One region of the Micromonospora lacuserhaii genome, then DNA from elsewhere that is predicted to be linked to it. Evidence: predicted binding sites of a transcription regulator. Region 1 holds the regulator's gene; the other holds the start of a gene.
What was found. Region 1 encodes HrcA, which represses chaperone genes, less so after heat shock. Its sites were predicted from a motif close to GGTTNGCACNCTCNNNNNGAGNGTGCNAACC; they were not measured.
Positions count from the first base shown of each region.

Region 2: a site for HrcA is predicted at 2,180-2,210, ahead of groL (chaperonin GroEL). Genes of this name have one in related genera too.

Region 1 covers NZ_JBAKHO010000029.1:8,955-15,907, reverse strand. The annotation lists gene V6U81_RS18435 (enoyl-CoA hydratase-related protein) at 19-828, opposite strand; gene hemW (radical SAM family heme chaperone HemW) at 848-2,071, shown strand; gene V6U81_RS18425 (DUF4870 domain-containing protein) at 2,113-2,712, opposite strand; gene hrcA (heat-inducible transcriptional repressor HrcA) at 2,925-3,947, shown strand; gene dnaJ (molecular chaperone DnaJ) at 4,023-5,168, shown strand; gene V6U81_RS18410 (16S rRNA (uracil(1498)-N(3))-methyltransferase) at 5,170-5,904, shown strand; gene ppk2 (polyphosphate kinase 2) at 5,914-6,828, opposite strand; gene V6U81_RS18400 (SDR family NAD(P)-dependent oxidoreductase) at 6,902-6,953, opposite strand, start outside.
Region 2 covers NZ_JBAKHO010000010.1:10,974-17,926, reverse strand. The annotation lists gene V6U81_RS09495 (hypothetical protein) at 90-299, shown strand; gene groL (chaperonin GroEL) at 362-1,984, opposite strand; gene V6U81_RS09485 (hypothetical protein) at 2,258-3,397, opposite strand; gene V6U81_RS09480 (cold-shock protein) at 3,494-3,697, opposite strand; gene V6U81_RS09475 (GNAT family N-acetyltransferase) at 3,921-4,451, shown strand; gene paaN (phenylacetic acid degradation protein PaaN) at 4,547-6,220, opposite strand; gene V6U81_RS09465 (hypothetical protein) at 6,394-6,953, shown strand, end outside.

The DNA of each region.
Region 1 (6,953 bases):
GTGGGCGACCAGTTCCGACTACCTCGCGTTCTCTGCCTGCCCACCGCCCAGAGCGGCCACCCATCGAGCTAATCGCTTTTCCCGAAAGGCGAGCACGCCCTCGCGGCCCTCCTCGGAGAGGAAGTAGCCGGTGGACAGGGCGGCCAGGTCGGCGATCTCGGCGCGCAGGTCGGTCGCGGCCGGCCGGCGCAGCAGCTCCTTCGCCCCGGCCAACGCCCCCGGGGCGCCGCGTACCAGCGACGCGCAGTAGCGCTCCACGGCGGCGGTCAGGTCGTCCGCCGGCACCGCGGCGGTCACCAGGCCGATCTCGGCGGCCCGCCGACCGTCGAAGGTGTCCCCGGTCAGGTACAGCTCGGCGGCGGCCCGGGGGTGCAGCCGGGGGAGCACGGTGGCCGAGATGACCGCCGGGATCACCCCGATCCGTACCTCGGTGAAGGCGAATGTCGCCTCCTCGGCGCAGACCGCCAGGTCGGCCGCCGCGATCAGGCCCAGCCCGCCGGCCCGGGCCGGCCCGGCCACCTTCGCGAGCACCGGCTTCGGGCACTCCCAGACCGCCGCGAGCACGTCACCGAGCATCCCGGCCGGCACCCTGCCGCTGGCGTACGCGGCCGCGGTCTCCTTCAGGTCCGCCCCGGAGCAGAAGACCGGGCCGGTGTGGTCCAGCACGACCGCCCGGACCGTGTCGTCGGCGACCGCGTCGGCGAGCCCGGCCAGCAGCTCGGTCATCAGGGGAGTGGAGAGCGCGTTGCGGTTGTGCGGGCTGTCCAGGGTGAGGGTGGTCACCCCGCGGGCCGTGGAGACCCGCACGAGCGCGTCGGGAGAGGTCATGCCGGGCACACTAGTGGCCATGCCCGGCGTCCTTCCAGAAGGCGAGACCGTCCCCGTCGACGGCTCGCTGCCCGCCGCCGCCCTGACCTCGGTCGGCGCGCGCGGTTTCGGGGTGTACGTGCACGTCCCGTTCTGTGCCAGCCGCTGCGGCTACTGCGACTTCAACACCTACACGGCGGCGGAGCTGGGCGGGGGCGCCGACCGCGAGTCGTACGCCGACACCGTGCTGGCCGAGCTGGCGTTGGCCGCCCGGGTGCTCGGTGACACCCCGCCGCCGCGGGTGGACACCGTCTTCGTCGGGGGCGGCACCCCGACCCTGCTCCCCGCCGACGACCTGGCGCGGATCCTGGACGGCATCGACCGGACCTGGGGGCTGGCCGCCGACGCGGAGGTCAGCACCGAGGCCAACCCGGAGTCGGTCACCCCCGAGTCGCTGCGGACGCTGCGGGCGGCCGGGTACACCCGGATCTCGCTGGGCATGCAGTCCGCCGCGCCGGGGGTGCTGGCGATCCTCGACCGCAAGCACAGCGCCGGCCGGGCCACCGCCGCCGCCCTGGAGGCCCGCGACGCCGGGTTCGACCACGTCAACCTGGACCTGATCTACGGCACGCCGGGGGAGAGCGCCGACGACTTCGCCGCCTCGCTGGAGCGGGTGGTGGCGGCCGGGGTGGATCACGTCAGCGCGTACGCCCTGATCGTGGAGGACGGCACCCGGCTGGCCGCCCGGATGCGTCGGGGCGAGCTGCCGTACCCCTCCGACGACGTGGCGGCGGACCGCTACCTGGCCGCGGAGGCCGCCCTCGACGCGGCCGGTTTCTCCTGGTACGAGGTCTCCAACTGGGCCCGTTCCGAGGCGGCCCGGTGCCGGCACAACCTGCTCTACTGGACCGGCGCCGACTGGTGGGGGCTCGGCCCCGGCGCGCACAGCCACGTCGGCGGGGTGCGCTGGTGGAACGTCAAGCACCCCTCGGCGTACGCGAAGCGCCTTGCGGCGGGGGAGTCACCCGGCCTGGCCCGGGAGCTGCTGACGCCCGACGAGGCGCACATGGAGGACGTGATGCTGCGGCTGCGGCTCGCCTCCGGGCTGCCGCTGGCCGCCCTGGACGGGCCCGGCCGGGCGGGCGCCGAGCGGGCGCTCGCCGACGGCCTGCTGGCTCCGGCGCAGTTCGCCGCCGGGCGGGCGGTGCTCACCCTGCGCGGGCGGCTGCTCGCCGACGCGGTGGTCCGCGACCTGCTGCCCTGAGCGGGCGGAGCGTCCGGCCGGCCCGGAGGCCGGCCGGCGGCTCACTTGATCATGCTGATGCTCATCGGGTAGCGGTAGAGCTCGCCCTCGTTGGCCTTGACGCCGGCGAGGATGCCGAAGACCACGCCGAGGATGACGGCCGCGCCGACGGCGACGAACCCGATCAGGATGCAGCTCAGGATCCAGCCGACCAGGCCGATGATCGACCAGAGCAGCTGGAAGTTGAGCGCCGCGACGGCGTGCTGCCGCACGGCCGGCGACTGGTTGCCGCGGGCCAGCATGGCGACCAGCGGGGGAAGCCAGCCGAGCACACCGCCGCTGACGAACATCGCCGCGGCGCCGCCGAAGTGCGCGATCAGCGCCCAGGTCTTGTCCTCGTTGTTGGCCCAGCCGCCGCTCGGGGCGCCGTACGCGCCGCCGGTCGGATAGCCGACGCCGGGTGCGGAGTAACCGCCGGGCGGGGGGTAGCCGCCCGACGGCGGCTGGCCCCCGGGAGGTGGCGGATAGCCGCCGGGCGGGGGGTAGCCGCCCGCTCCGGACAGTGGTGCGGTGGGGGGCTCGTACGACGAGCCCGAGGGGGCGGTCGGGTCCGGCTGGGCGCCGGGGTCGCCCGCGCCCGGAGGGCGAGGTGGTTCAGTCATGGACGTCACGGTAGGGGCTGGTGGCAAGGGGGCACCAGAGCGACATCGCCCGGGATGTCCGGCTGATCGGCCCTGGTGCCGCACCGACGGTCCGCCGCTGATCATCGCGTCAGTGGGGCCGCCGACGTAGACTGGCACTCGCTACAGACGAGTGCCAGAGCACTCGCCCGGCGCGCAGCCGCCCGGGCCGACGTGCGTCAGGAGGTGGGGAGATGGGTCTCGACGACCGCAAACTGGCCGTCCTGCGCGCGATCGTCGAGGACTACGTGGCCACGCAGGAGCCGGTCGGCAGCCGTGCGCTCGTCGAGCGGCACCAGCTGGGCGTCTCCCCGGCGACGGTCCGCAACGACATGGCCGTGCTGGAGGAGGAGGGCTACATCCGGCAGCCGCACACCAGTGCCGGCCGGGTGCCCACCGACCGCGGCTACCGGCTCTTCGTCGACCGGCTCTCCCGGGTCAAGCCGCTCAGTCCGGCCGAGCGCCGGGCCATCGAGCGCTTCCTGGTCGGTGCGGTCGACCTCGACGACGTGGTGCACCGCACCGTTCGGCTGCTGGCGCAGCTGACCCGGCAGGTGGCCGTGGTGCAGTACCCCTCGCTGGCCCGCTCCTCGGTGCGGCACCTGGAGCTGGTGCCGATCTCCACCACCCGGCTGATGCTCGTCATGATCGCCGACACCGGCCGGGTCGAACAGCGGCTGGTCGAGCTGCCCACGCCGATCCCCGCCGAGGACGTCACCGACCTGCGCCGGCTGGTCAACGAGAAGCTGGTCGGCAGCCGGCTGTCGGAGACCCCGCCGCTGGTCCAGGCACTGGTCGAGGAGGCCGCGCCGCACCTGCGCGGGGCGATGACCACGCTGTCGACCGTGCTGCTGGAGACGCTGGTCGAGCGGCACGAGGAGCGGATCGCGCTGGCCGGCACCGCCAACCTCACCCGGGGCGGCCTGCTCGACTTCCAGGGCTCGCTGCGACCCATCCTGGAGGCCCTGGAGGAGGAGGTGGTGATGCTCAAGCTGATCGGCGAGGCGGAGTCCACCACCACCCGAGTGCTGATCGGCGACGAGAACGAGATCGACAACCTGCGGGCCGCCTCGGTAGTCAGCACCGGGTACGGGCCGGGGGCGACCGCGCTCGGTGGGCTCGGCGTGTTGGGCCCCACCCGGATGGACTACCCCGGCACCATCGCCACGGTGAGGGCCGTGGCACGCTACGTGGGCGAGCTGCTGGCCCAGAACTGACCCAGGCAGGGGCCGGCGGCCGGCTCCGGCCGACGACCGGCGCAACGCGAGACGAACATGAGGACATCGAACGCAGTGGCCAGGGACTACTACGGCATTCTCGGCGTGAGCCGGGAGGCCTCCGACGACGAGATCAAGCGCGCCTACCGCAAGCTGGCGCGGCAGTTCCACCCGGACGTCAATCCGGACCCGGAGGCACAGGAGAAGTTCAAGGACATCAACGCCGCGTACGAGGTCCTCTCGGACGACCGGAAACGGCAGATCGTCGACCTGGGCGGTGACCCGCTCGCCCCGGGCGGCGGGGGTGCCGGTGGACCTGGGGGGCCCGGTGGGGCGGGGCCGTTCGTCGGCTTCCAGGACATCATGGACGCCTTCTTCGGCGGCGCCGGCGGTGGCGCCCGGGGTCCGCGGCCGCGTACCCGGCCGGGCGCCGACGCGATCCTGCGGCTGGAACTCGACCTGCACGAGACGGCCTTCGGCGTCGAGGCGCCGATCACGGTCGACACCGCCGTGCTCTGCACCACCTGCTCGGGCGCGGGCACCGCGGCCGGCACCCACCTGGCCACCTGCGAGGCGTGCGGTGGCCGGGGCGAGGTGCAGTCGGTCCAGCGGACCTTCCTCGGCCAGGTGGTCTCCGCCCGCCCCTGCACCGTCTGCCAGGGCTACGGCACCACCATCCCGCACCCCTGCCCGACCTGCGCCGGTGACGGCCGGGTCCGCACCCGCCGCTCGCTGACCGTCAAGATCCCCGCCGGGGTCGAGGACGGCATGCGGATCCGGCTGGCCCAGCAGGGCGAGGTCGGCCCGGGCGGTGGCACCGCCGGCGACCTCTACGTGGAGATCCACGAGCGGACGCACGACGTCTACTCCCGCAAGGGCGACGACCTGCACTGCCGGGTCACGGTGCCGATGACCGCCGCCGCGCTCGGCACCCGGCTGACCATCAAGACCCTCGACAGCGAGGAGACGGTGGACGTCAAGGCCGGCACCCAGCCGGGCAGCACCCTGCGGCTGCGCGCCCGGGGCGTACCGCACCTGCGTGGCACCGGTCGCGGTGACCTGTACGTCCACCTCGACGTGCGGACCCCCACCAAGCTCGATGCCGACCAGGAGAAGATGCTCCGCGACTTCGCCAAGACCCGGGGCGAGGAGGTCGCCGAGCTGACCAAGCAGGGCGGTTTCTTCTCCCGGATGCGCGACGCCTTCAACGGGCACGCCTGAGGTGTCGGCGCCGCTGTTCCTGGTCGAGGCGCTGCCCACCGGCGACTCGCTGACCCTGGACGGGCCGGAGGGGCACCACGCCGCGAACGTGCAGCGGCTGCGCGTCGGCGAGGAGCTGCTGCTGGCCGACGGCCGGGGCGGCACGGCCGCCGCGGAGGTCGCCGCCGTCGGCCGGGGCGTCCTCGACCTCCGGGTCACCTCCCGGGGGTACGTCGACGCGCCGGTGCCCCGGGTCGTCGTGGTGCAGGGCATCGCCAAGGGGGACCGGGGCGAGCTGGCCGTGCAGGCGATGACCGAGGTCGGGGTGGACGAGATCGTGCCCTGGGCGGCGTCCCGCTCGGTCACCCAGTGGCGCGGTGACCGGGGCGTACGGGCCCGGGAGAAGTGGGCGGCGACCGCCCGGGAGGCGGCCAAGCAGGCCCGCCGGGCCTGGCTGCCGGTGGTGGCCGGCGCCCCGGACGAGTCGACCGGCACGGTGGCCCGCCGGATCGCCGGCGCGGGTACGGCGTTCGTGCTGCACGAGGAGGCCGAGGAGCGGCTGACCACGGCCGAGCTGCCCGGCACCGGGGAGATCGTGCTGGTGGTCGGGCCGGAGGGCGGCATCGCCCCGGTGGAGCTGACCGCGTTCGTCGAGGCGGGCGCCCGGCCGGTCCGGCTGGGTCCGTCGGTGCTGCGCACCTCGACCGCCGGGGTCGCCGCGCTCAGCGTGCTCGCCACCCGCCTCGGACGCTGGTAGGCGACAAGCTCAGGGCCGGGGGAAGACCGGCACCGGCTCCTCCTCCGGACGCAGGTCCAGGCCGGCCGGGCCGACGATCAGCGGGTCGGGCACGCCGACCACGCCCGGGTCCTTGTCGGTGTAGTCGAAGCGGCTCAGCACGTGCCGCATCGCCTCCAGCCGGGCCCGCTTCTTGTCGTTGCTCTTCACCACCGTCCACGGCGCGTCGGCGGTGTCGGTCCAGAAGAACATCGCCTCCTTCGCCTCGGTGTACTCGTCCCAGCGGTCCAGCGAGGCGAGGTCCATCGGGGAGAGCTTCCACTGCCGTACCGGGTCGACCTGGCGGACGGCGAAGCGGGTGCGCTGCTCGTTCTGCGACACCGAGAACCAGAACTTGACCAGCCGGATGCCGGAGCGGACCAGCATCCGTTCCAGCTCGGGGGCCTGGCGCAGGAACTCCAGGTACTCGTTGCGGGTGCAGAAGCCCATCACCCGCTCCACGCCGGCCCGGTTGTACCAGGACCGGTCGAAGAGCACGATCTCGCCGGCCGCCGGCAGGTGCGCCAGCCAGCGCTGGAAGTACCACTGGCCGGCCTCCCGCTCGTTCGGCTTGACCAGCGCCACCACCTTCGCGCCGCGCGGGTTGAGGTGCTCCATGAAGCGCTTGATGGTGCCGCCCTTGCCGGCCGCGTCCCGCCCCTCGAAGAGGATCACCAGCCGCTCGCCGGACTCCTTGACCCAGTCCTGGAGCTTGAGCAGCTCGATCTGGAGCAGCCGCTTGTGGTGGTCGTACTCGTCGCGGGGCATCCGCTCGTCGTACGGGTAGTCCTCGCGCCAGGTGTCCACCGGGGTGCCGTCGGGTCGCAGCAGCACCGGGTCGTCGTCGTGCCCGGCGTCCACCCGGTAGTCGGCGGAGAGGTCCAGCGGGGTGGGGATGTCGTTCATGCCCTGGGCAGTTACCGCGCCGGGCGTCGTTCAGCCACGTCCGGTCGGCTGGCAGTTTGCTGAACGGTGCAGCTCAGGTGCGCAGGTAGGAGGCGCCGTTGAGGTCGACGACGGTGCCGGAGGCC
Region 2 (6,953 bases), on a different contig from region 1:
GGCGGGGCAAATGGTACATAGACCCGGATAACGCCATTTGCCCGCACGGATGATCGATGCCCCCTACCGTTTCGGTAGAGGAGGCGGCCATGACCACGGACGACGAGCAGACCGAACGGCCCGCCGCGGTGCCGTTCGACCGGCGGGACTACGGCGACGCCGAGCAGCTGGCGGAGATGTCCGGAGCCGACGAACCAGACGCCGACGAACCGGTGACCGTGGTCGACGAGCCGGTCCCGGTCCGCCCGCCGTACGACCGGGCGGCGAAACGACGCAACCAACGCCCGCTGCCCCGGTAGACGCGGAAAGGGGCGGACCGCTCGCGCGGCCCGCCCCTTCCGGCGTACTGGTGGAACTGGACTCAGAAGTCCATGTCCCCGCCACCCGGGCCAGCCGGGGCGGCCGGGGTCTTCTCCGGCTTGTCCGCCACGACGGCCTCGGTGGTGAGGAAGAGCGCCGCGATCGACGAGGCGTTCTGCAGCGCCGAGCGGGTCACCTTGGCCGGGTCGATGATGCCCGCGGCCAGCAGGTCGACGTACTCGCCGTTGGCGGCGTTGAGGCCGTAACCCGCTTCGAGGTTGCGGACCTTCTCCACCACGACGCCGCCCTCGAGGCCGGCGTTCACGGCGATCTGCCGCAGCGGGGCGTCCAGCGCGACCTTGACGATGTTGGCACCGGTCGCCTCGTCGCCGACCAGGTCCAGCTTGTCGAAGGCGGTCTTGCCGGCCTGCACCAGCGCGACGCCACCACCCGGGACGATGCCCTCCTCGACGGCGGCCTTCGCGTTGCGGACGGCGTCCTCGATGCGGTGCTTGCGCTCCTTGAGCTCGACCTCGGTGGCCGCGCCGACCTTGATCACCGCGACGCCGCCGGCCAGCTTGGCCAGCCGCTCCTGCAGCTTCTCGCGGTCGTAGTCGGAGTCGCTCTTGTCGATCTCGGCCCGGATCTGGTTGACCCGGCCCTGGATCTGCTCGGCGTCGCCGGCACCGTCGACGATGGTGGTCTCGTCCTTGGTCACCACGACCTTGCGGGCGCGGCCCAGCATGTCGAGGCCGACGGCGTCCAGCTTGAGGCCGACCTCCTCGCTGATGACCTGGCCACCGGTGAGGATGGCGATGTCGGCCAGCATGGCCTTGCGGCGGTCACCGAAGCCCGGCGCCTTGACGGCGACCGACTTGAAGGTGCCCCGGACCTTGTTGACGACCAGGGTGGCCAGGGCCTCGCCCTCGATGTCCTCGGAGATGATCAGCAGCGGCTTGCCCGACTGCATGACCTTCTCCAGGATCGGGAGCAGGTCCTTGACCGACGAGATCTTGCTGTTGACGATCAGGAGGTAGGGGTCGTCGAAGACGGCCTCCATGCGCTCCGGGTCGGTCATGAAGTACGCGGAGATGTAGCCCTTGTCGAAGCGCATACCCTCGGTGAGCTCAAGCTCCAGGCCGAAGGTGTTGCTCTCCTCGACGGTGATGACGCCTTCCTTGCCGACCTTGTCCATCGCCTCGGCGATGATCTCGCCGACGGTGCTGTCACCGGCCGAGATGGAGGCGGTGGAGGCGATCTGCTCCTTGGTCTCCACGTCCTTGGCGAGCTTGGACAGCTCCTCCGAGACGCTGGCCACGGCGGCCTCGATGCCCCGCTTCAGGGCCATCGGGTTGGCGCCGGCGGCCACGTTGCGCAGGCCCTCGCGAACCAGGGCCTGGGCCAGGACGGTCGCCGTCGTCGTGCCGTCACCGGCAACGTCGTCGGTCTTCTTGGCGACCTCCTTGACCAGCTCAGCGCCGATCTTCTCGTACGGGTCCTCGAGCTCGATCTCCTTGGCGATGCTCACACCATCGTTGGTGATGGTGGGGGCACCCCACTTCTTCTCGAGCACGACGTTGCGGCCCTTGGGGCCGAGGGTCACCTTTACGGCGTCGGCGAGCTGGTTCATGCCCCGCTCGAGGCCGCGGCGCGCCTCTTCGTCGAACGCGATCATCTTGGCCATACGGCGTTGTCCTCCTGGACACTCACGGGCCACCCGAGTGTGAGTCCCGGATGGGCCGCCTGGTGTACGCACCTTGGGACGTCGCCACCTGGCGACGACGACGTCCTTCGGCCGGGCCGGATAGCCCGCGACGACCGGCCATGTGCCCCACCGGCGTCTCCAACGCCGCTGGAACCTTGGCCCCACCGTCCCGACCATTGGCACTCACGGTATGCGAGTGCCAATGACTTGTTTAGCACTCTCACCTGCCGAGTGCAAGCACGATGGGGCCGGTCAGCCGAGTTCCGCGGCCAGTCGCGCGGCGTTCACCGGGGCCTCGTGGCCGCGCTGCTCGGCGTACGTGACCACCAGCCCGACCAGCTGCACCAGGTAGACCGGGACGACCACCACCGCGCTCAGCACGACCACCAGCACCGCGCCGACGGCCGAGCCGGGCGACGCCAGCGGGTCGGTGCCGAACGGCAGGGTGCCGACCGACTCCAGCACCCCGCCGACCAGGCTGCCCAGGATCACCGCCGCCGCCACCAGCGCGACCCGGCCGAGCACCATGCCGAGCCGGTCGTGGAAGAAGCGGAAGGACCGGCCGATCGGGGATTCCCGCTCGAAGAGGTAGACCGGGCCGGTCAGGGCGAGCGCGAAGGCCAGGTAGACGCCCGGCAGCAGGCAGAAGCAGAACCCGACCGTGATCAGCACGGTGACCGCCAGGGTCCAGCCCCACAGCCCGAGCGCCCGACGCAGGCCGTAGCGGAGCGCACCGGCCAGGTCGGCCGGCTCGCCCGCCGCCTGCCGGGCGACCACCCAGGTGCCGCCGGCCCAGCCGAGGCTCTGCATGAAGCCGACGAGCAGGACGGCGACCAGCACCGCGCCGCCGAAGACCGCGATGTCGGTCAGGTAGCCGTCGGGCAGCGAGCCGTCGGCGGCCACAGACTCATCGGACGGGCCCAGGCCCAGGGAGAGCAGCGAGAAGACCGCGCCGGGAACCACCTGGGTGAGCAGCATCAGCGGCAGCAGGATCCGCCAGCCCCGGCGCAGTGCGCCCGTGCAGCGCGCGAACCAGCCGTTGATTCCGGCGTACGGCGGGTTGACCAGCGGGTCGTTCGGGTCGTGACCGGTCGCGGCCGGCCAGCCGTAGGGCTGCTGACCCGGCGGGAAGCCGGCGTACGGGCCGGCCCCGGGCGGAAAGCCGCCGGTCGGCGGGAAGACCCAACCCTGCGGCTGCCCGGGCCACGGCTGGCCGGGATAGGGCTGGCCGGGATAGGGCTGGCCAGGGTAGGGCTGGCCAGGGTAGGGCTGGCCAGGGTAGGGCTGGCCGGGCGGGAAGGCGCCGGGCGGTGGCTCGCCGGGGACCGGCTGGCCGGGTGCGGCCCACGGGTTGTGGGGATCCGGCGGACCCGGCGGGGACTGGTCGGACATGGAGCCTCCTCAGCGACGACGCCTGGAACGGCTCATGATCTTCCCTGGCGCCGACGGGCGGCGCTGCCCCGGACCGGGGTCGGCGTGCGGCGCGGGTCAGGCGATGACGCGGACCCGCTCGGCCTGCGGACCCTTCTGGCCCTGGGCGACGTCGAACTCCACCCGCTGACCGTCGTCCAGCGCCTTGTAGCCGTCCATCTCGATGGCGGAGAAGTGGACGAAGACGTCCTGGCCGCCGTCGACGGCGATGAAGCCGTAACCCTTCTCGGCGTTGAACCACTTCACGGTGCCCTGTGCCACGGTGCACTTCCTCACTCTGCACGGCGTTCCACGACCCCGGCACCGACGGGGACGGCACCGGAGGACCACCGTTCCGGCGATCGGCGACGACCACTGAATCGGGTGACCGAAATCGCACGCTACACGAGGAGTGACGACGCCGCACGACCACAAATCGGTACATTCCGGCGCTCGGTGCACCGTTCGAGCCATCGGCCGCCGTCGTTGCGGTATGCATGCGGACATGACATCTGCCCCGGCCCCACCGGACGCCCGGACGGCCCGCGTCCGCCGGGTCCGTCCGCAGGACGCCGCCCGGATGCGCGCGCTGCGGCTGGAGATGCTGGCCGACACGCCGCTCGCCTTCCTGGAGACGGTCGCCCAGGCCGCCGCCCGTCCGCACGCGGAGTACGCGGCCCGCATCGCCCAGGTCGCCGAGGGCGGCCGGACCGCCCAGTTCGTCGCCGACCCCGGCGGCCGGCTGGTCGGGCACGCGGGTGGCACGGTGGCCCCGGACGAACCGGGGCTGACCGTCGTCTACGCCGTCTATGTGACCCCGTCCTGGCGCGGCAGCGGGCTGCTCAGCACGCTGATCGACGCCGTCGGCGCCTGGTCACGCGCCTGCGGCCGCCCCGAGCTGATGCTGGAGGTCGTGGTCGGCAACGACCGGGCGTTCCGCGCCTACCAGAAGCTCGGCTTCACCGACACCGGGGTACGCGTCCCGCACCCCACCGTGCCGGCCATGCGCGAACTCCAGATGCGCCGCCCGGCCTGATCGATCTCACCACCGGCTCGACCTGAGCCGCCCGGTCGCGGCGCACCCCGCCGGGGTTTCCGGGGCAGGCCGCCCCGGAAACCCCGACAGCAACCTCAGGCGTGCCGGCGGCTCTGCACGATCCGGAACCGGTTCGCCACGTACCCGCCGTCGGTGAGCGCGGCGTTGGCGGCCGGGTTGGCGCCGCTGCCGTGGAAGTCCGAGAACGCCGCCGACTGGTTCACGAAGACGCCACCGGTCAGGTTGCAGGACAGGTGCACGCCCACCTCGACCGCGGCGGCCTCGACGGCGTCGAGCACCGCCTCGTCCGTGGAGTAGACCCCAGCGGTCAGCGCGCCCTTCTCCCCGACCGTGGAGCGCATGATCTCCAGGCTGTGCGCGGTGGAGTCGGTGGCGATGGCGAACGAGATCGGCCCGAACCACTCCTTGCCGTAGGTCGTGGTGTCGTCCGCCGCCAGCTTCACGATGGTCGGCGTCCGCACCACCGCGCCGGGCAGCGCCGGGTGCGCGACGGTACGCGACTCCAGCACCGGTTCGCCGACCTTGGTGACCTCGTCGAGGCGCTCCAGCACCCCGTCGTTGACGATCGCCCCGGTCAGCTCGACGCCCCGGGCCGGGTCCGCGGTGAGCTTGCCGACCGCGGCGGCGATCCCGCCGGCCACCTCGTCGAAGCTCTTGTGGCCCTGGTCGGTCTCGATGCCGCCGGCGGGGATGAGGATGTTCTGCGAGGTGGTGCACATCTGGCCGCTGTACAGGGTCAGCGTGAAGCCGAGGTTGCGGCACATCCCGGCGAAGTCGTCGGTGGAGTCGATGACGACGGTGTTCAGGCCGGCCTTCTCGGTGTAGACCGACGCCTGCCGGGCGTTCTCCTCCAGCCAGTCGCCGTACTCGGTGGAGCCGGTGAAGTCGACGATCTTCACGGCCGGGTGCAGGGCCAGCGTCGAGGCGAGCTTCTCCCCCGACGCCTCGGGGGCGAGCAGCACCAGGTTCGGGTCGAAGCCGGCCTCGGCCAGCACCTCCCGGGCGTACTTCACGGTGATCGCCAGCGGCAGCACCGCGCGCGGGTGCGGCTTCACGATCACCGGGTTGCCGGTGACCAGCGAGGCGAACAGGCCGGGGTACGAGTTCCAGGTCGGGAAGGTGTTGCAGCCGATCACCAGGGCGACCCCGCGAGGCACCACGTGGAACGTCTTGGTCATCCGCAGCGGGTCACCCTTGCCGGCGGGCTTCTCCCAGCCGGCCGTCCCCGGGTGCCGGGTCATCTCCGCGTACGCGTAGGCGACGGCCTCCAGCGCGCGGTCCAGCGCGTGCGCGCCGCCGGCCTGGAAGGCCATCACGAAGGCCTGGCCGCTGGTGAACTGCACCGCGTTGGCCAGCTCGAAGATGTGCTTGTGCAGCCGGTCCAGGATCTCCAGGCAGACCCCTGCCCGGGCCTGCGGGCCGGCGTCGCGCCAGGCCGGCAGCGCGACCGTGGCGGCGCCCACCAGCTGGTCGGCGGCGGCGTGCGGGTAGCGCACGTTCAGCTCCACGCCGAACGGGCTGGTCTCGGTGGCGACCGTGTCGCCGTCGCCCGGCTGGTCGAGCGGGAAGTCGCCGTTCAGGTACGCCTCGAACGCGGCCTTGCCGTCGGCGGCGGCGTTCTCGCCGTACACGCGGGGGCTGGGGGACTCGGGATAGGCGGACCAGTACCCCCGCTCCGTGATCGCGGTCAGCGCACGGTTCAGGGTGTCGGCGTGCCTGTCGTACAGGGGGTGCGGGGTCTCCGTCATGCCCGCCATCATGCAACAGCCGCGAAGAAGGTCGTAAGGGTCGATCCGTTCGTCGACCGTTGCCCGGGATGTCGGATCGGTGACGGCCCGGGCACCGGTGCGGCCCTCCGAGTGGATTGACCCGACCAGGGAGGGGTAACCGCGCGGCCGGCGACAGGAGAGGACGGCGGCGGGTGCGGACCACCGAGATCCGGGTGCACGGGGTCGCCGACAAGGGCCCGGAGGCCGTGCTGGACCGGCCGATCGTGAGCCGGGTGGCGGGTGACGGCGAGGCCGGCTTCTACCGGGTCCGCCCCGGCTTCGGAGATCCGGAGGGCCCGGGCGGGAGCACGCTCGAGGCGTACCGCTGGAGCGGGCTCACCGGCGGCACCGCCACCCGGACCTTCTCGCTGGTTCTGCTCCTGCCCTTCATGCTGGCGAACATCGCCATCTGGATGCTGCCGCCGGCCAGTCGCGCCACCCCGGTCGGCCGGGCGCTCTGCCGGCTGCTCTCGGCGACCGTGACCGCGATGTACGTCCTGTCGGCGGTGGGCGTGGCCCTGGACCTGATCGCCTGGCAGTGCGCGGCGTACCCGCGCTGCCTCGAGGGCCGCCGGGAGATCTCCTGGCTCGGCGGGGTGCCGCCCGGGCAGCGCCTGGCCCTGCTCTCGCTGCTGCCGCTGCTCGCCGTCGCCCTGGTCTGGCGGCTGGGCGGCCGCACCTGGCAGCTGCCGGAGGACACGTCGTCGGTGCC